DNA from 4 places in the Massilia sp. 2TAF26 genome. Region 1 is predicted to be linked to each of the others. Evidence: predicted binding sites of a transcription regulator. Region 1 holds the regulator's gene; each other region holds the start of a gene.

Region 1 (5,015 bases):
CCGGCCAACAACACCTCGGTGATCGACAAGCCGGTCGTGCAGAGCATGAGCACCGACCGGCCGCACATGACGATGACGGCGAACACCGCCAACGTCAACCAGGACCAGAACCAGATCGACCTGATCGGCAATGTCGACATCTCGCGTCCCGGCAACGCCACCTCGAAGCCGATGCGCATCCGCACCGAGGCGCTGACCGTGCTGCCGGACGAGGAAATCTCGAAGACCGACAAGCCGATCCAGATGACGCTCGGCGCCGCCTCGGTCACCGGCGTCGGCATGGTCGCCAACAACGCCACACAGCAGGTGACGCTGGGCGGCCGCGGAGAACTCATCTTCCCGCCGAAAGGAAAACAATGAAAAAAATACTCGCTGTCGCCGCGCTGTCGCTGGCAAGCCTGACCGCCTCGGCGGAGCGTGCGGATTCTCTCAAGCAGGCCAAGATCGATTTCAACAACGCGCACATCGACGAGGTCACCCAGACCCGCACCTTCACCGGCAACGTCGTGCTGACCCGCGGCACCCTGACGATCAAGGCCGACAAGGCCGTGCTCACGGAATCGCCGGAAGGCTATATGGCGGTGACCCTGACCGCCGCGCCGGGCCAGCCCGCGACCTTCCGCCAGAAGCGTGACGGCGGCCCCGACCTGTGGGTCGAAGGCCAGGCCCAGCGCATCGAATACGACGAGCGCACCGAGCTGGTCAAGCTGTTCTCGAACGCGGTCGTCAAGCAGCTCGAGGGCAAGCGCATGACCAGCGAGGTGAACGGCCCGTTCATCTCCTACGACAACCGCACCGAGCAGGCCAACGTGTTCAACGACACCAGCGGCGAAAGCAAGCCGGGCGGCGGACGCGGCACCATCATCATCGCGCCGCGCCGTACCGCGCCGGCGGCGGCTCCCGCGACCACGCCGGCGGCGCCGGCAGGGAAGCAGTAAATGAAGGCCGTCCTTGCCGCTGCCGCGCTGTTGCTGGCGCCGCTGGCGCAGGCGGAGCGGGCGGATGCGCTCAAGCCGCTGAAGGTGGTCGGGGGCAACGGGACCCTGGACCAGGTCACGCAAACCGTGGTCCTGACCGGCGGCGTGACCGCCACCCGCGGCACCATGCTGCTGAAGGCCGAGCGTGCCGAGATCAAGGAAGCGCCGGACGGTTACAAGACCATCGTCCTGGTCGCGGCGCCCGGCAAGCCGGCGTCGTTCCGCCAGAAGCGCGACAGCGGCCCCGAGCAGTGGGACGAAGGCCAGGCCGAGCGCATCGAGTACGACGAGCGCACCGAGGTCGTCAAGTTCAGTTCGAACGCCGCCATCAGGCAGCTGGAAGGCAGCAACGTGATGCGTGAAATGGGCGGCGAATTCATCGCCTACGATGCGCGCAAGGAAGTCCTGCTGAACCTGAACGACCCGAGCGGCGTCGACAGGCCCGGCAAGGCCCGCGCCAGTTTTACTTTTTATCCGCGCCGCACTGCGTCGGCCGGGCAACCGGAAGCAGGAAAGCAATGATGGATGTACACGCAGACGCCGCCGCCATCGCGAGCGGCGGCAGCACCCTGGTGGCCAAGGGGCTGCAGAAAAGCTACGGCAAGCGCCTGGTGGTGCGCGACGTTTCGCTGCAGGTCGCCTGCGGCGAGGTGGTGGGCCTGCTCGGCCCGAACGGCGCCGGCAAGACGACCTCGTTCTACATGATCGTGGGCCTGGTGCCGGCCGACGCCGGCGCCATCGTCATCAACGGCACCGACATCACCAGCCTGCCGATCCACCGGCGCGCCATGCTGGGCCTGTCCTACCTGCCGCAGGAAGCCTCGGTGTTCCGCAAGCTGACGGTGGAGGAGAACATCCGCGCCGTGCTGGAACTGCAGCGCGAGGACGGCAAGCCGCTGGGCAAGAACCGCATCGAGGAGCGCCTCAACGAGCTGCTGGCCGAGCTGCAGATCGAGAAGCTGCGCGAGAACCCGGCGCTGTCGCTGTCGGGCGGCGAACGGCGCCGCGTGGAGATTGCGCGCGCCCTCGCCACCAACCCGCGCTTCGTGCTGCTGGACGAGCCGTTTGCCGGCGTCGATCCGATCGCGGTGATCGAGATCCAGCGCATCGTGCGCTTCCTGAAGGAGCGCGGCATCGGCGTCCTGATAACCGACCACAACGTGCGCGAGACGCTCGGCATCTGCGACCGTGCCTACATCATCAACCAGGGCGCGGTGCTGGCGTCGGGACGCCCGGACGACATCATCGCCAATGAATCGGTTCGCCGCGTCTACCTGGGTGAACATTTCCGGATGTAGTCATGAAACAGACGCTGCAACTCAAGACCTCACAGCACCTTGCGCTGACACCGCAACTCCAGCAGTCGATCCGGCTGCTGCAGCTGTCCACTCTCGAGCTGCACCAGGAGATTGAACAGGTCCTCAGCGACAACCCGCTGCTCGAACGCCTCGACGATCCGCTCGACCACTCGGTGCGCCTGCTGGCCGACGGCGCGATCAACAACGGCGCGTCGACCTCCACCACGCCCGACTCGCCGCCCTCGTCCAGCCAGGGCGAGGAGGGCAATGGCGGCGGTGGCGCCGAAGCCGAAGGCGGCGACAGCGACAACGGCGATGCCGGCGGCGCCGAGCACGACATGGACTGGGGCGATTCTGGCCGTTCCGGCAGCGGCAGCGGCGGCGAGGAAGAGGACGGCCGCCCGCAGCTGGAAGCCAGCCCGGTCTCGCTGCGCGAACACTTGATGGAGCAGGTACGCCTGACCTGCATGTCGCCGCGCGATTGCGCGCTGGTCGAGATCGTCGTCGACACCCTCGACGACAACGGCTACCTCGAAGAAACCCTGGACGAGCTGCATGCGCGCCTCCCGGCCGAACTCGAAGTGGAATTCGAGGAGTTGCGCACCGCGCTGGCGCTGGTGCAAAGCATGGACCCGCCCGGCGTGGGCGCGCGCAGCGCCGCCGAATGCCTGGCGCTGCAGATCCGCCGCATGCCGGGCGTGCCGCTGGTCACGCGGCGCATGGCGCTGACCATCGTCGAACGCTACCTGACCTGGTTCGCGCAGCGCGAATTCAACAAGCTCAAGAAAGCCCTCGACTGCGACGACGAAGACCTGCGCGAAGCCCAGGCCGTGATCCGCCATTGCAATCCGCATCCGGGCGCGGCCTTCGCTTCCGACGTTTCCGACTTCGTGGTGCCGGACGTGATCGTGCGCCGCGCGAAGGACGGCTGGAGCGTGCAGCTGAATCCCGAGGTGATGCCGCGCCTGCGCGTGAACAGCCTGTATGCCACCTTGATGAAGCAGGGAAAATCGGAATCCCAGCTGGCGGCGCAGTTGCAGGAAGCAAAATGGCTCATCAAAAACATGCGCCAGCGCTTCGATACTATCCTTCGGGTAGCTCAAGCAATCGTGGAGCGCCAGCGGAACTTTTTCTCCCATGGCGCCGTTGCCATGCGGCCCCTTGTTTTACGTGAGATAGCTGATACACTAGGTCTACACGAGAGCACAATTTCTCGTGTCACAACTCAGAAATACATGCTGACGCCGCACGGCATGTTCGAGTTGAAGTACTTTTTCGGGAGTCACGTCGCGACCGAGGCAGGAGGAGAAGCCTCCTCGACCGCGATCCGGGCTCTCATCGTACAACTCACAGGAGCAGAAGACCCCAAAAACCCTTTATCCGACAGCAAGATCGCGGAGATGCTAGGGGAACAGGGAATGGTTATCGCACGCCGCACGGTAGCGAAATACCGCGAGGCGCTGAAGATCCCTCCCGTCAGCCTCCGTAAATCTCTGTAGCAAGCTCTTTCAGCAAGCTCTTGCAGCAAGCTTCTTGCAACAACGCTGCCCTGGTGCGTGGTATGCGCGTACGACAGGCAGCGCATCATCAAAGGAGTGTGTATGAATCTCACTATCAGCGGACATCATCTCGATGTAACCCCGGCAATCCGTGAATACGTACAGAACAAGCTCGAACGCATCACCCGCCATTTCGATCAAGTGATCGACTCCCACGTCATCCTCTGCATTGACAATCTCACCGAGAAAGAAAAGCGCCAGAAGGCCGAGATCAACTTGCGCCTCGCCGGCAAGATCGTTCACGTCGCCAGCGCCGCGCACGACTTGTACGCCGCGATCGACATGCTGATGGACCGGCTCGACCGGCAGGTGCAGAAGTACAAGCAGATGCTGCAGGATCACAGTAGTACACCGCTCAAGCGCATACCCAACGATGGAGGAGAAGCTGCCGCTACAGCGTGATCCTTCCGCTGGCGCAGCACAAGCAAGGAAGGGCGCATCTGGCGCCCTTTTCGTTTTCCGGGCCGCGCTACAATGCCGTTTTCCATTTCAATAAATAAAAGAACATGAGCGAATACGTGCAGACCCGCGTTGCCAGCGGCACCGGCATCATTACCCTCGACCGTCCCAAGGCCCTGAACTCGCTGTCGCTGGAGATGGTGCGCGCACTGACGGAGACCCTGCTGGCCTGGCGCGACGATTCGAACGTCGACGCCGTCGTTATCAAGAGCAGCAGCGAGAAAGCCCTGTGCGCAGGCGGCGACATCCGCTTCTTCCACCAGGCCGGGCGCGCCACGCCCACTGGAGGCAGTGCGCTGCTGGAAGACTTCTTTACCGAAGAATACGCGCTGAACCACCTGATCCACTTCTATCCGAAACCCTATATCTCGTTGATGGACGGCGTGGTCATGGGCGGCGGCATGGGTATCGCCCAGGGCGGGCCCGAGACCGGCCTGCGCATCGTGACCGAACGCACGAAGATGGCCATGCCCGAGGTGAACATCGGCCTGTTCCCGGACGTCGGCGGCAGCCACTTCCTGTCGCATGCGCCGGGCGCGCTCGGCATGCATCTGGGACTGACGGGGCTGACCATCGGCGCCGCCGATGCGCTCTACGTCGGCCAGGCCGACGTGTTCGTGCCGGGCGCCGAACTGCCGGCACTGCATGCGCTGATCGCTGCGACGCCGGGCAAGCAGCTGGCCGATGCGATCCGCGCCTTCGCCGCGCCGTTCGCGCAGCAG
Region 2 (5,015 bases), on a different contig from region 1:
GGCCAGGTCCAGCTGGCGAACAACGATACTACCGCGGCGATCGAAACCTACAGCAAGCTGGTCAACGTGCAGCCGAAGTCGCCCCAGGCCAGGTACCGCCTGGCCTCGGCCTATGCGGTGGCGAAGCGTGACGACGATGCCGCCTCCGAGCTGAAGAAGGCGACCTCGCTGCAGCCGGACTTCCTGCCGGCCCAGCTCGCGCTGGCCGAGCTGTCGATGCGCAAGAACCGTCCGGAAGAAGCCCTGGCCATCGCCCGCGGCATGCAGAAACAGCCGCGTACCGCGAACGCCGGCCTGATGCTCGAAGCCGACATCCTGATGACGCAGAAGAAGATCGACCAGGCCCTGCCGCTGTACGAGAAAGCCCAGGCCAGCCATCCGACCACCCAGGTGGCCCTCACCCTGCACCGCCTGCAGAAAATGAACGGCAAGGAGCAGAAAGCCAACCAGGTTCTGACGCAGTGGCTGAAGGACCATCCGGACGACGTCCAGGCGATCATCTATTCGGCCGAGCAAAGCCTGTACGCCAAGCAGTACCAGGCGGCCGCCACCCAGCTGGAGAGCGCGCTGAAACTAGCGCCCAACAATGCGCTGGCGCTCAACAACCTGGCCTGGACCTACCAGCAGCTGAACAATCCGAAGGCGCTGGAAACCGCCGAGAAGGCCTACAGCATCGCAGGCAACAACCCGGCCGTGCTCGACACCCTGGGCAGCATCCTGACCGACAAGGGCGACACCAAGCGCGCGGTCGACCTGCTGCAGAAGGCAGTGACGGCCTTCCCGAACAACCTCGACATGCAATTGCACCTGGGCGAGGCCCAGGCCAAGAACGGCGACAAGGCCGGTGCCCGCAAGACCCTGGAGAAGGTGTCGGCGGCCAACAAGGGCGAGAGTTCGGCCAAGGCGAAGGAGTTGTTACAACAAATGTGACATCCAGCCGGCGGCGCAAGCCGCCGGCTTGACAAATAGTGTTCTTTTTATCTTGTTCGTTATCAACTATTCATTTCTTTATAGAATCTTTACTGGCCCGGTGTTACGATTGGTACTATAGGCGCGCGTTTGCGCGAGATAAATAGCGACGTCCTGCGGAGAGAAAAGAATGAACAGTTTAGCAACTGGCGAGGAAGTGGTGAAGGCGTCCTCTGAACCTCAGGACGCACGTTACGATTCCGCTCCTAAGGGGGGTGCTGAGCTCGGCTGTGATACGATCACAGACGTGACCATTAACGAAAAAACATTTGGTATCCGTACGGCGGACACGGATGGGAGGCGCAGTTCTGCGAACCTTCTCATCAACAAGATGTATGCGTGGCGCGGTTACTCGGGCACGCATCGTCTGGACGACGACCCGAACCGGATTACTCTTTCGGCTTCCGATCACGGCGAAGTGGTCGGAACGGTCACGCTTGGCATCGATTCCCCGGTCGGCCTGCTGGCCGACGAAGTCTTCAAGGACGAGATCGACCGTTTCCGCGAGCGCGGTGCGAAGGTCTGCGAAATCACCAAGCTCGCCTTCGACCCGAAGGTGCGTTCGAAGGCCGCCCTGGCTTCACTGTTCCACGTGATGTTCATCTATGGCCGCCGGCTGCACAAATGCACCGACGTCTTTATCGAAGTCAATCCGCGCCACCGCCGCTTCTATGAAACCATGCTGGGTTTCAAGCGCGTCGGCGAGCTGCGCATCAATCCCCGTGTCGATGCCCCCGGCTGGCTGCTGTGGAACAGCCTCGACTACGTCCAGGACCAGATCGAGCGCTACGGCGGCACCAGCGATTCGGCGGAAAACGAACGCTCGCTGTTCCCCTACTTCTTCTCCCAGAAGGAAGAAGAAGGCATCGCGCGCCGCCTGACCAACCTCGGCTGAACGCGCCTACCCCGGCATTCAGGCAGCGCCGCCCGGCGCTTCGGCCGCCGTCCGCGCGGCCGCTTCGTGGCGCGCCAGGATCGGGTTGATCAGGCGCCGCATGAACAGGCCGATGCCGCCCCACATCGTGATGAACCACAGCGGCACGCCGCCCGGCGGATTGCCCGGATAGCCCCACTGGCCGCTGTGCACGCCCGTGTATTCGATCAGCGCCCCCAGCAGCACCATATAGCCGGTATAGGCCAGGTCCAGCGGCTCGTGGAACAGCGCCAGCCCCACCAGCAGCAGGACGCCCGTCACCAGCAGCAGCGTATTGCTGTCGTGGATGGTGGCGAAGGCGGCCGAATAGGCCAGCGCGAGCGCCCATACGGTCGCCCGCCTGCCGGCCGGCGCCGGGCCGTTCAGCAGGCGCCGCGTGTGCAATAGATAGAAGCCCCACATGAACAGTTCCCAGACCGGCTGCAGCAGGATGTCCGGGTGGGCGAACATGAAGATGCCCTGCTTCAGGGAAGCGGCATTCATCGCCGTGAAGAAGGCGCAGACGCAGACGTAGAAGATCGCCTCGACCTTGCCGAGCCGGCCGAAGGTCAGAGCCCAGAGGACCAGCAACGCGGCCAGCTTGCCGGGATTGGTCGGCACGAACGCCAGGATCAGCATGACTGCCGGGACCTGCAGGAGAAGGCGGGTTCGCATATACATTTGGCAAGTAGACATGAAAGGCGCTGATGTTGTCAATCAGCACAAGAAAAAAGGCCTCCGAAGAGGCCTTTTCAAGTGGCGCGCCAGGAATTACTTGGCGGATTTCTTCTCGCGGCGGCGCAGGGCGGCGCCCATGCCGACCATGGCCAGGCCCATCAGCGACAGGGCACCCGGCTCCGGCAGGGCGAATGCCTGGCCCGGATCGTCGATACGGGCACCCAAGATGTTCTCGCCGCCATTCCACAGCGGGTTGTAGTTGTAGCTGTTCTTGAAGCGCAGGTCGCGCAGGCCCAGGTAGCTGGAGAACCAGTTCGAGTTCAGCTGGTTGGCCCACAGGCCGGTTTTGCCGTCAATCATGGCATCGGTCACGACCGAACCGTAGGAATCGGCATTGCCGGTGAAGCCATTGCTGCTTGGCACCTGGTCGCCGACGATGGTATTGGTCGGGTTGCCGGTATCCATGCCGGTATCGAACATGATACGGGCCAGGAAGGTGCCTTCGGTAAAGCCGGTAGCGCAGCTTTCACCGCAGCGGATGCTCGGGCTGATGGACGTGTTCGACACCGACGATTTGCTCATCGTGTCGGTATTGCGCCAGTACAGGTCGAGATAGCCGCCGGTAGCCGGGAACGGGTTGGTTGCCGACGGCGAACCTTGCTGGACGCCGTAGAACATACCGGTGATCTGGCCTTGCTGGCCATTGACGAAGAAGATTTCACCGTTCGGATCGATCGCATCGTGCGGCGTGTTGACGTCGCCTTTTTCGGCCGTCGACACCAGGATAACGCCCCAGTTGATTTCGTTGTTACCGAAGGTGTGTGCGCCGTTGATGGCGATCTGTTCTTGACCCGAGAACTTCAGGTAGATCGGGCCTGCCGGCAGATTGGTGGGAGCCGGTGCAGCATACGCACCGATGCTCACAGCGGCGCCGACAGCGAAAGCGAGTAACTTCTTCATGTTCTCTCCAATAATGGAATCAATTAATCATTAACGACAGCAAAGGTATATAAGCAACCTGCGTGCCAGCTTGAATAAATGCCTTATAACTAACTGATCTTGAAGAGAATTATTATTAGGAAATTAACATTTCAACAGATTCTTAAAGGAAAGTTGACAAAACTTGTAAAAGAAGTCGACAGTTAACTGCTTAACACAACTACGCCTACTATCAATTGTGATAGCGTCCGGGCGCCAGCAGGTCATGCGGATCGAGTTCGCGGCGCAGGCGCGCATGCAGGCGCGCCGAGTCGTCCAGCAGGTGCTGCAGATCCGGCATGGCATCGACCGCAAGGCGATACGGGAACCAGCCGCGCTCGCGGCCGGCGGCGATCAGCTCCCGGTAGCAGGCCTGGGCCGCCGCCACCGCCGCCGGCGAATTGCGGTCGAACAGGAGCGGCACGGTACTGTCGAACAGTTTGTCGCTGAGCGAAGTAAACGTCAGCAGCGGCTCGATGCCGTGGCGCCGGGTGATCTCCCTCACCATCTGGACATAGGCGCGTGCGCCGGCGCCGCGCATCGGCACCAGCGGCGCGTACCAGATCAGGCCGCAACCGTCGCGCGCCGGATCGCGCGGCCCCTCCCCGTGCGGACGTGGATTGCGCCAGTAGGCCAGCGGCAGGGCCGTCTCATTCGGACGCCCCAGCACCAGTTCCATCGAACTGGCCAGGGTCGAGGCGGTGCTCGACAGGCGCTGCCCGGCCGGCCCGGGAATCCAGCGCGACAGCGCCAGCAGCGTGTTCGCATTGTCCTGGCTCAGGAACAGCAGGCGGCTGGCCACGCCCTTGAGGGCGGCGCGGATCTCCTTCTGCGCCGCCTTCACCATGCGCGCGGTGCCGTACAGGGTGCCGAAGCCGGTCCAGGGCAGGATCTGGTACTGGCTGCCCAGCGCCTCGATCACCTCCTGCGGGATCAGGCCGTCGGGACCGACGCGGTCGGCCGGATACGGCGCCGACATCGCCAGCACGCGGTGCCGGTTCATCAGGTTCAGTCCGCCGACCGTGCCGGGCAGGCGGCCGAGGATGGCGCGGATCCGTTCGACGGCCGGCTCGAGCAGGCTGTCATCCTTCAGGCTGAACAGGCACACTTTCACTTTTTCCGGACGGCGCGCCAGCATGATGCTCATCCGCGTGACGATGCCCAGGCCGCTCTGGGTGAACAGGCCGCTGGCATAGGGGCCGATGCCCCACTTGAACAGGCGCGCGATGTCGTCGCCGCCGGCTTCGCGCATCGCCGAGCGGTACAGGCTGCCGTCCGCCAGCACCGCCTCGAGGTCCGTCACCGCCGCGAAATGATCGGTGATCGGCGTGACGCCGTAGCCGCGCTCCAGCGCATTGCCGAGCAGGCTGCAGTGGGGACCGGCGCCGGTGGTCGGCACCATGAAGGGGTAGTCCTGCTTTTCCAGGAACTCGGCCAGCATGCCTTGCGTGACGCCGGGCTCGAGCGTGACCACGCC
Region 3 (5,015 bases), on a different contig from region 1:
CGATGTTCACGCTCTGGATATTGGTGGCGTCGGCAGCGGCCGGCGCCGTGCTCTGGGCCAGTGCGGCGGACGGCATGGCGGCGAGGGCGGCGCTGCCGTAAAAGGCGAGCAGAAGGGATTGACGAATCGCGTTGGGTTTCAAGTGCTGGCTCCTTGGAAAATATTGCATTTCCATGAATTTACCAGCTGGCAACCTGAGGCAATAAGTTAAACGTCTCATAACTACAACAGTGATGCTTATAAGTTGAACTCATATTGTAGGGCAGTCTCATATTGACGCTATTTTGGTACATTGGTAACATGATTGACCATTTTTGGAGGCAGCCATGACCGATCAGGAATTCATCGCCGCGTTCGTCGCCGGGCGTCTCGCGCCGGCGGGATTCGACCACCGCGCCCACCTGCGCGCCGCCTTCCTGCTGCTGCGTTCACGTCCCTTCCTCGAAGCCTGTATCGCGATGCGCGACGGCCTGCAGGCGCTGGCCGGCAAGCTGGGCAAGCCGGACCTCTACCACGAGACCGTGACGGTGGCCTTCATGGCCTTGGTGGCGGAACGGTCGTCCGGTGCGGGCGACTGGGAGGGCTTCATCGCCGCCCACCCGGAGCTGTGCCGGCGCGGGCTGTTGGACAGCTATTATTCGGCGGCGCTGCTGGCCTCCGGCGCCGCGCGCAAGACCTTCGCCATGCCGGACCTCGTCAACGCTGGAGGCAGGCATGGCTGAGAAAGTGACGGTGGAGCGGGTCCAGACCGGCCTGCGCATCGAGAAGCGGATGCTGAAGGTGTTGAAGGGGCTGGCCGAATACCACGACATGAGCCTCGGCGACCTGGTGGAGGGCATCGTCCTGCATGCCTTCGAGGGGAAGAGCGCGTTTGGCGAGGAGAGCCTGTCCCGCATCCAGGATTTGAAACGGATCTACGGGATGACGCTGGAGGCGAAGGATGCGCACCGTTTGCAGGAGGCGGATCCGGATTGAGTTGGGTTAAACGAGCGCACCTGCACCGAATTATCGACGCCGCAGGATTTTTACTGAAGACCAAACGAAGTGCGAATCGAGAGGCAGCTTCTGGCCCGGCTCGGGCTGATTTGGCTATGAATATCCGATTTTCATAACTGGAAGTCGTCGAATTATTTTACACTTATGGTTTTCATTTGCGCCGAATTGATATATCTTTTTGATTTAACTGGTTTTTTTTATTTGGCATGGATATTGCTGAGCACTTTTCGCAACATTCATTCACTTAGGAGATCAAATGAAAACCAGGGCAAACGGGGAATTTTTGAAAGCAAAGATCGCAAAGGCGATACTCGCCGCTTCGATGCTTGCCTGCGTAAGCGGTGCAGCGTCTGCGGCAGTTATGACCTTCGTCGGCATTCCGGGTAATCAGGTAACGCTGGCGAGTTACAATGAAGACGGCATAACGGCAGTATCGACTAACGGTGGCGTTTTCTGGGGCTACCCCAGCGCCGGGCAACTCCATCTGGATCCGGCCGGGTTCGGCGATTCCGACTATGACTTTACGTTCGGTGGCCAGGCTTTCAACCTCGTATCCGTCGATGTATCGTTTGCCAGCTCCAGCGCAATTGGCACCTGGACGGCCTATGATGCTGCGAACAATCTCGTCGCCAGCTATGCCATGTCTGGCACTACGCTTCATACCGACACCGGCTTCGCGGGTTTCGATGGCATTTATCGCGTACATCTGACGAATACCGGAAGTCATTTCAGCATTGATAATCTTACCGTCGCTGCTGCCGATACCAGTGAGGTTCCAGAGCCCTTTAGCCTGGCCTTGCTTGGCATTGGCGCACTGGGCATCGCAAGCAGCCGCCGTAAAAAATAGTCAGCGAATTGCAGGTTGCCCGGCAGGGTGAACGGACCCCGAAAAGTCGAGTGTCACTTTTTGGGGTTTTTCATATAAAACACACGCAGAAGTTCAAACCGGGTCTCAATGACCCTGCATTACCCCATTTGCGAATCCTCTGCCAAAATCATACAAAAAACTCGATGTGGGGAACAGGTAGACAAACGAATCGAACCGGGATTTATTTGCCTGTAACCGGTTCCTGTCTTGCCTTCAAATTTCTGAATTCGGCGAGCAAGGATATGGGATCGGAACCGAACCAGTGCTCGCCAGAGCAAACAAGAAGATTGCAAGTATCCTTTTCACAGGATCTCGTTTTTGATGGCCCAATCTCGTACAGACGCTCTTATTCCTGATGGAATTCTTCCGCTGTCGAGAACAAATCCCAGGCGGCGATGAACAGCGCCGCGATCACCGGTCCGATCACGAAACCGTTCAGGCCGAACAGGGCCATGCCGCCCACCGTGGACAGCAGCACCACGTAATCCGGCATCTTGGTGTCCTTGCCGACCAGGATGGGGCGCAGGAAATTGTCGACCAGGCCGATCACGAACACGCAGAAGAGGATCAGCACCACGCCCTGCCAGATCGCGCCGGTCACCAGGAAGTACACGGCCACCGGCGCCCACACGATGGCGGCGCCGACCGCCGGCAGCAGCGACAGGAAGGCCATCACCACGGCCCACAGCAATGGCGCCTGCACGTGCAGGATCCAGAAGATCAGGCCGCCCAGCGCGCCCTGCGCCATCGCGACCAGCACATTGCCCTTGACGGTGGCGCGGATCACGGTGGTGAAATGGGTGAACAGGCGCTGCTTGTACTTGCGGCTCAGCGGCACCGCGGTCCTGATGCGGCCCGCCAGTGAATGGCCGTCGCGCAGCAGGAAGAACAGCAGGTAGAGCATGATGGTCAGGCTGACCAGGAAGTCGAGGGTATTGCTGGCGAAGTTGAGCGTGTACTTGGCCGCGATCTGGCTGGCCTGGGCGGCGACGCTCGACAGCTTTTCCTGGATGGTGGCCAGGTTGGTGAGGTCGAAGCGTTCCAGCAGGCCGGTCAACCAGTCGGGCAGCACGCCGATGATCTGGCGGAAGTAGGTGCCGAAGTCGATGTGGCCGGTACTGATCATGTTGTACAGCCCGACCGCCTGCTGGACCAGCGAGGCGCTGATCAGGGCCACCGGGATGATCACCATCACCACGATCGAACCCAGCGTGAGCAGGGCGGCCAGGTTGGCTTTCTGGCCGGTGGCGCGCAACAGGCGGCGGTACAGGGGAATGAACAGGATCGCCAGTACCACGCCCCAGAACACCGCGCCCGAATAGGGCGTCAGGATCCAGACGAAGCCGATGGTGACGACGGCCAGGAGGGAAAGGAAGACTTTTTGCTGGAGGGTGTATTGGCTGGCAGGTGGGTTCATACTCTTATGATAACGCCATATGCCGTTCCAGGTAGTCTTCGAAGGCCTCGCGCGGCAGGGCTTTCGCATGGAACCAGCCCTGGATGTAGTCGCAGCCGAAGGCGGCCAGCAGGTCGCGCTGGACGCCGGTCTCGACGCCCTCGGCGATCACTTCGATGCCGAGGCGGTGGGCGAGGCCGACGATGGCCTCCGTCAGCGCCTTGTCGCCGTCGTCGTCGGCCAGCTGGTCGATGAAGGATTTGTCGATCTTCAGGTAGTCGACGTCGAAATGCTTCAGGTAGGCGAGCGAGGAAAAGCCGGTGCCGAAATCGTCGATCGAGACCCTGGCGCCGGCCTCGTGCAGGGCGCCCAGGCAGCGCGAGACCTGGCCGGTGTCGCTCACCAGCACCCCTTCGGTGATCTCCACGGTAATACAGGACGGCAGCTCGGACCGCAGGATGCGCTCCAGCCATGGCAGCGGACCCTGGCGCTCGAACTGCAGCGGCGAGATGTTCACGCTCAGCTCGATCGTGCAATCGTATTTCCGGCGCCAGCGCTCGATGTCGGCGATGGCTTCGCCCAGCACCCAGTCGCCGATCTCGCCGATCAGGCCGGTCTCCTCGGCCAGCGGGATGAAGGTGGCCGGGCTGACCGCGCCGAACTCCGGATGCTCCCAGCGCAGCAGGGCCTCGGCCTTGCGCACGCGCCCGGTGGTGGTCTCGACGATGGGCTGGTAGTGCACGTGCAGCTGGCGCCGCGCCAGCGCCATGCGCAGCTCGTTGGTCAGCCTGAGCTTGAAGGAGGCCTGCTGCTGCAGGGAGGCGGTGAAATACTGGAAGTGGCCGCGCCCGGCGCGCTTGGCCAGGTACATCGCGTGCTCGGCATTCGCCAGCAGGGTGGAGGGGTCGCAGGCGTCGTCGGGATAGACGCTGATGCCGATGCTGGCCGACAGGTAGGCCAGTTCGTCGCTGCCGAGGCCGAGCGGCGCCGCCACCGCGTCGATCAGGGCGCCGGCGACGGTCTCGAGGTGCAGCTGCTGGTCGCCCTGGCCGAGCGCGATGGCGAACATGCCGCCGCCCAGGCGCGCGATGCCGGCGTCGGCCGGGACGCGGCGCACCATGCGCCGGGTCAGCTGGATCAGGGCCTCGTCGCCCCTGGCATAGCCGTAGGCGTCGTTGATGTCCTTGAAGCGGTCGATGTCGAGCAGCAGCACGCCCAGCCGCTGCCCGGCGCCCTGGGCCTTGCGCATCTCTTGCCCCAGGCGGTCGAGGAAGAGGCGCCGGTTCGGCAGGCCGGTCAACGGATCGAAGTTGGTCTGGCGCCAGATGACTTCATCCTTCTGCTTCTGCTCGCCGATGTCCCGGAACTGGATCACATGGCGGTAGATGCGGCCGTCCGGATGGCGGATCACGCGGATGTTGACGAACTTCGGCGTGACGCTGCCGTCCTTGTTGCGGTCCTGGATCTCGCCCTGCCAGTGGTCGCGGGCGGCCAGGGTCCCGCGCAGGCAGGCATAGAAGTCCTGGTCGTGCATGCTCGACTCGAACAGCTGGGGTTCGCGGCCGGCCACCTCGTCCAGCGTGTAGCCGGTCTGCTGCGTGAAGGCCGGGTTGGCGTCGACGATGCGGTTGGCTTCGTCGGTGACCAGCACCGCTTCCGAACTGGTCTGGTAGATCAGGTTCGCCATGCGCATCGATTCTTCGAGGTCGCGCTGGTGGGTCACGTCCTGCACGGTGCCGCTCAGGATCGTGCGGC
Region 4 (5,015 bases), on a different contig from region 1:
TAGATGCGCTGGGCGTTCTGCGTGATGCCGTGCGGGTTGTCCAGCATCACGCCGGCCGGCGCGGTGGCGAAGCCGGGCTGCGTCGGATGGGCCGAATGGCAGGACACGCAGCGCTGCTGCAGGATGCCCTGCACCACCGCGAACTGCGCGCCGGCATCGGCTGCGGCCGGGGCCGCCGCCGGCGGTTTCGGGGCGATCGCCACGGCCACCGCCAGCAGCAGCACCACGCCCACGGCCGGGTACTTCCATTCGACCCGGCCCTTGTGGCGCAGGTTGAAGAAGTGGCGGATGAAGACGCCGGCCAGCATGATCGCGGCCAGCACCGCCCAGGCGTGCTCGTGGCGGTAAGTCATGGCGAAGTGGTTGCTGATCATGATGAACAGCACCGGCAGCGTGAAGTAGTTGTTGTGGACGCTGCGCTGCTTGCCGCGGATGCCGTAGATGGGGTCGGGCTTCTGGCCGGCGATCATCGCATCCACCATCTTGCGCTGGCCCGGGATGATGACCATCGCCACGTTGGCGACCATGATGGTGCCGATCATCGCGCCGACGTGGATATAGGCCGCGCGCCCGCTCAGCCAGTGGGTCAGCGCCCAGGCGGCCGCGCTCAGGAAAACGAACATCACCGCGCCGAAGGCCAGGTCGTGCTTGCCCAGCTTCGAGCGGCACAGCAGGTCGTAGACGATCCAGCCCACCACCAGGCTGCCGAGACCGAGGCCGATGGCCTGCCAGCTCGACAGGTCGGCCACGCTGCGGTCGACCATCATGGCCTGGGCATTGAAGTAGTAGACGATGGTCAGCAGGGCGAAGCCCGACAGCCAGGTCGAATAGGCTTCCCACTTGAACCAGTGCAGTTCCTTGGGCAGCTCGGCAGGCGCGACCAGGTACTTTTGCGGGTTGTAGAAGCCGCCGCCGTGCACGGCCCACAGCTCGCCGGCCACGCCCTTCTTCGCCAGTTCGCTGCCGGGCGCCGGCGGCCGCAGGGAGTTGTCGAGCCAGACGAAGTAGAAGGAGGCGCCGATCCAGGCGATGCCGGTGATGACATGCAGCCAGCGCACCAGCAGGTTCATCCATTCGAGGCCATACGGAAGCAGGTAGTCCATGCACATCCTTTGCACGTGTGATTACGAGACGATACGCCGGTTTCCATTTATTCAACATGAAAAATACCGTATATTCGACATAAGCACACGCATATGACCTTCCGATGAGCAGCCTGCCCCAGCACCTCGACCTGCACCTGATCCGCATCCTCTACCTGCTGCTGGTGGAAAAGAACGTGTCGCGCGTGGCCCTCAAGCTGAACCAGCCCCAGCCGTCTATCTCGGCCTCGCTGCGCAAGCTCCGCGAACTGACCGGCGATCCGCTGCTGGTGCGCGGCGCGCGCGGCATGGTGCCGACCCAGCATGGCGAGAGCCTGCTCGCACCGGCCAAGCGCATCCTCGACGAAACCGAGAGCCTGTTCATCAGGAAGTCGCCCTTCGTGCCCGAGCAGGCGGCGCGCACCTTCCACATCGCCGCCCCGGATTACCTGGACACCCAATTCCTGCCGAGCGTGGTGGCCTCGATCCGCCGCGGCGCGCCCAACAGCAAGGTCGCCATCCACCACCTGGGGCCGGGCACCGACTACCTGCGCATGCTGTCGGACGGCGAGATCGACCTCGTGATCGCCAACTGGGACGAGCCGCCGGCCCACCTGCACATCTCGAAGCTGTTCGAAGACCCGATCATCTGCACCATGCGCGCAGAAAGTGCCTACGCGCGCCGCACGGCCGGCGATGCGATGACGCTCGAGGACTACCTGAGCCTGCCGCACGTGGCGCCCTCGCCGATGCTGCCCGGTTATCACGGCGTCATCGACGCCTTCCTGGAACGCCAGGGCATGCAGCGCAAGGTGGCGGTCGAGTCGCCCTACTTCGGCCTGATTCCCTACATGCTGACGCAGACCGACCTGGTGCTGACAACCGGCCGCCAGTTCATCCGCTTCTACGAAAAGACGCTGCCGCTGAAGAACTTCACGGTGCCGATCAAGTTCCCGCCGATGCGCTTCTATCAACTCTGGCACCAGCGGGTGCACCAGTCGCCCGAGCACAAGTGGCTGCGCGACCTGGTGACGGCGGCGGCCCAGGCCCTGGTCAAGGGCTGAGACGTTCCTTTTTGGCGCACGCCTGCACCTCGGCAGTGCAGACGCACGCGAACGGGGCGCTACGAGACTTCCGCCCGCGGCCGGTGCATTCTCAGGGCCTTCCTTCACCAAATTGGAACGCTTATTGCTACCAAGAAGTGCTAACGCTGTTTTCACGCACTTTTTTGGAAAGACTTGCATGGATGCCTACAAAACCGGGGCCGACGCGCTCTTCATCCTGCTCGGCGGGATCATGATCCTGGCGATGCACGCCGGCTTTGCCTTTCTCGAACTGGGAACGGTGCGCCGCAAGAACCAGGTCAACGCCCTGGTCAAGATCCTGATCGACTTTGCCGTCTCGACCATCGCCTACTTCTTCGTCGGCTATGGCATCGCCTACGGCATGCACTTCTTCGGCAGTACCGATACCCTGGTGGCGAAGAACGGCTATGAACTCGTCAAGTTCTTCTTCCTGCTGACCTTCGCCGCGGCGATCCCGGCCATCATCTCGGGCGGCATCGCCGAACGCGCCAAGTTCCACCCGCAGATGGCCGCCACCGCCGTGCTGGTCGGCCTGGTCTATCCCCTCTTCGAGGGCATCGCCTGGAACAACCGCTTCGGCATCCAGGACTGGCTGCACACCGTCTTCGGCGCGCCCTTCCACGACTTCGCCGGTTCGGTGGTGGTGCACGCGGTGGGCGGCTGGGCCGCGCTGCCGGCGGTGCTGCTGCTGGGCGCGCGCCGCGGCCGCTATGCGAAGGACGGACGCATCGCCGCCCACCCGCCCTCGAACATCCCCTTCCTGGCGCTAGGCGCCTGGATCCTGACGGTGGGCTGGTTCGGCTTCAACGTGATGAGCGCCCAGACCCTCGACAAGATGAACGGGCTGGTGGCGGTGAATTCCCTGATGGCGCTGACGGGCGGCACCCTGACCGCCTTCGTCATGGGCCGCAACGACCCAGGCTTCGTCTACAACGGGCCGCTGGCCGGCCTGGTGGCGGTGTGCGCCGGCTCGGACCTGATGCATCCGCTCGGCGCTCTGGTCACCGGCGCGGTCGCCGGCGCGATGTTCGTCTCGCTGTTCACGCTGGCGCAGAACCGCTGGAAGATCGACGACGTGCTGGGCGTGTGGCCGCTGCACGGCCTGTGCGGCGCCTGGGGCGGCATCGCGGCCGGCATCTTCGGCAGCCGCGCGCTGGGCGGGCTGGGCGGCGTCTCCATCTGGTCTCAGCTGGTCGGCACCGTGCTCGGCATCGTCATTTCCGGGCTCGGCAGCTGGATCGTGTACGGCCTGCTGAAGAAGACGGTGGGCCTGCGCCTGGATCCGGAACAGGAATTCGACGGCGCCGACCTGTCGATCCACCGCATCAGCGCCACGCCGGAGCGCGAGACCACCTTCCAGTAGATTCCTTTCCCCCCGTGCGGGGGAAGCCGTCAATGCATGAACCCGGCCCCGAACATCGCCAGCACGGCGACCGCCATCACGCCGGTACAGATCCAGCCGAGCACGCGCAGCCGGCCCGAGATCTTCAGCTCGCCCATGATCTTCGTGCTCGAGGCCACCGCCATCATGATCACCATGACCGGCACCGCGATCACGCCGTTCAGCACCGCGCTCCAGTAGAGCGCCTTGATCGGGTCGATCGGCGCGAAGTTGATGCCGATCCCGGCCAGGGTCGAGACGATGATGATGGCGTAGAACTTGCGCGCCGCCGAGAACTTGGAGTCCAGGCTGCTCTTCCAGTGGAAGGTGCCGGCCATCGCATAGGCGGCCGAACCGGCCAGCACCGGAATCGCCAGCAGGCCGGTGCCGACGATACCCAGCGCGAACAGGAGGAAGGCCAGTTCGCCGGCGACCGGCTTCAATGCGGTTGCGGCCTGGGCCGAAGTCTGCAGGTCGAGCGTGCCGTGCGCGTGCAGGGTGGTGGCGGTGGTCAGCATGATGAAGAAGGCGACCAGGTTCGACACCGCCATGCCGACCAGGGTGTCGAAGCGGATCCGGCGGAACTGCGCCGTCACCTGTTCCGGCGCACGCCGCAGCGGCTGCGCATCGGCGTCCGCGCGCAGCTCCTCGACTTCCTGCGAAGCCTGCCAGAAGAACAGGTAGGGGCTGATGGTGGTGCCGAATACGGCGACGATGGTGGTCAGGTATTCCTTGTGCCACTCCAGGCGCGGCAACAGCGTGGCATGCAGCACCTCGCCCCAGGGCACGCGCACCACGAACACGGTGGCGACATAGGCCAGCAGCACCAGGGTCAGCCATTTCAGCAGGTTGACGTAGCGCTGGTAGGGAATGAAGACCTGCAGCAGGATCGACAGCACGCCGAATCCGACCGCGTAGTAATGGGGTTTGCCGGGAGCGACCAGGGCCATCGCGTCGCCCATCGCCGAGATGTCGGCCGCGATGTTGATGACGTTCGCGACCAGCAGCAGGCCGACGATCAGCCAGACCAGCCGGCGCGGCGCGAAACGCTGCAGGTTGGTGGCCAGGCCGCGGCCGGTGACCCGGCCGATGTGGGCGCTGATCACCTGGATCGCCACCATCAGCGGATAGGTGAGCAGCAGGGTCCACAGCAGGTTGAAGCCGAACTGGGCCCCGGCCTGGGAGTAGGTCGCGATGCCGCTCGGGTCGTCGTCCGCCGCGCCGGTGATCAGGCCCGGGCCCAGCTTCGAGAGCCAGGCGGCGGCTTCCGGCGATGGCTTGTCTGCGTCCTTGTCGTCCATGCCTGCATGATGCGGGCAAACGGCTGTGTCATCCGTTCGCCCGCGCACGCAAGTGCGGGCCGGCGCGGGCTGCGCCCTTCCGTGTAACAATGCGATTGAACCTTTGCGCGGTAACCGGGTATTCACCGGAAACAGTGGAGACCGAATGCGTGGACCAGCAGGCGAA

What was found. Region 1 encodes sigma-54, which starts transcription at its own class of promoters, with help from an activator protein. Its sites were predicted from a motif close to TGGCANGNAANCTGCTTT; they were not measured.
Region 2: a site for sigma-54 is predicted at 3,571-3,588, ahead of AB4Z32_RS16470 (PEP-CTERM sorting domain-containing protein). Genes of this name have one in related genera too.
Region 3: a site for sigma-54 is predicted at 1,199-1,216, ahead of AB4Z32_RS19240 (PEP-CTERM sorting domain-containing protein). Genes of this name have one in related genera too.
Region 4: a site for sigma-54 is predicted at 2,260-2,277, ahead of AB4Z32_RS14865 (ammonium transporter). Genes of this name have one in related genera too.

Annotation. Positions count from the first base shown of each region.
Region 1 is NZ_JBFRFV010000004.1:89,713-94,727, forward strand. Features, by position in the region: gene lptC (LPS export ABC transporter periplasmic protein LptC) at 1-360, shown strand, start outside; gene lptA (lipopolysaccharide transport periplasmic protein LptA) at 357-938, shown strand; gene lptA (lipopolysaccharide transport periplasmic protein LptA) at 939-1,499, shown strand; gene lptB (LPS export ABC transporter ATP-binding protein) at 1,499-2,275, shown strand; gene AB4Z32_RS05595 (RNA polymerase factor sigma-54) at 2,278-3,774, shown strand; gene hpf (ribosome hibernation-promoting factor, HPF/YfiA family) at 3,877-4,236, shown strand; gene AB4Z32_RS05605 (enoyl-CoA hydratase/isomerase family protein) at 4,341-5,015, shown strand, end outside.
Region 2 is NZ_JBFRFV010000015.1:66,036-71,050, reverse strand. Features, by position in the region: gene prsT (XrtA/PEP-CTERM system TPR-repeat protein PrsT) at 1-930, shown strand, start outside; gene AB4Z32_RS16480 (GNAT family N-acetyltransferase) at 1,100-1,864, shown strand; gene AB4Z32_RS16475 (hypothetical protein) at 1,883-2,557, opposite strand; gene AB4Z32_RS16470 (PEP-CTERM sorting domain-containing protein) at 2,654-3,520, opposite strand; gene AB4Z32_RS16465 (FAD-binding oxidoreductase) at 3,732-5,015, opposite strand, start outside.
Region 3 is NZ_JBFRFV010000020.1:24,690-29,704, forward strand. Features, by position in the region: gene AB4Z32_RS19225 (TonB-dependent receptor plug domain-containing protein) at 1-76, opposite strand, end outside; gene AB4Z32_RS19230 (hypothetical protein) at 327-722, shown strand; gene AB4Z32_RS19235 (hypothetical protein) at 715-975, shown strand; gene AB4Z32_RS19240 (PEP-CTERM sorting domain-containing protein) at 1,253-1,843, shown strand; gene AB4Z32_RS19245 (AI-2E family transporter) at 2,211-3,281, opposite strand; gene AB4Z32_RS19250 (EAL domain-containing protein) at 3,286-5,015, opposite strand, start outside.
Region 4 is NZ_JBFRFV010000013.1:1,131-6,145, reverse strand. Features, by position in the region: gene AB4Z32_RS14875 (urate hydroxylase PuuD) at 1-1,103, opposite strand, end outside; gene AB4Z32_RS14870 (LysR substrate-binding domain-containing protein) at 1,208-2,146, shown strand; gene AB4Z32_RS14865 (ammonium transporter) at 2,325-3,530, shown strand; gene AB4Z32_RS14860 (Nramp family divalent metal transporter) at 3,560-4,849, opposite strand; gene AB4Z32_RS14855 (RNA polymerase sigma factor) at 4,999-5,015, shown strand, end outside.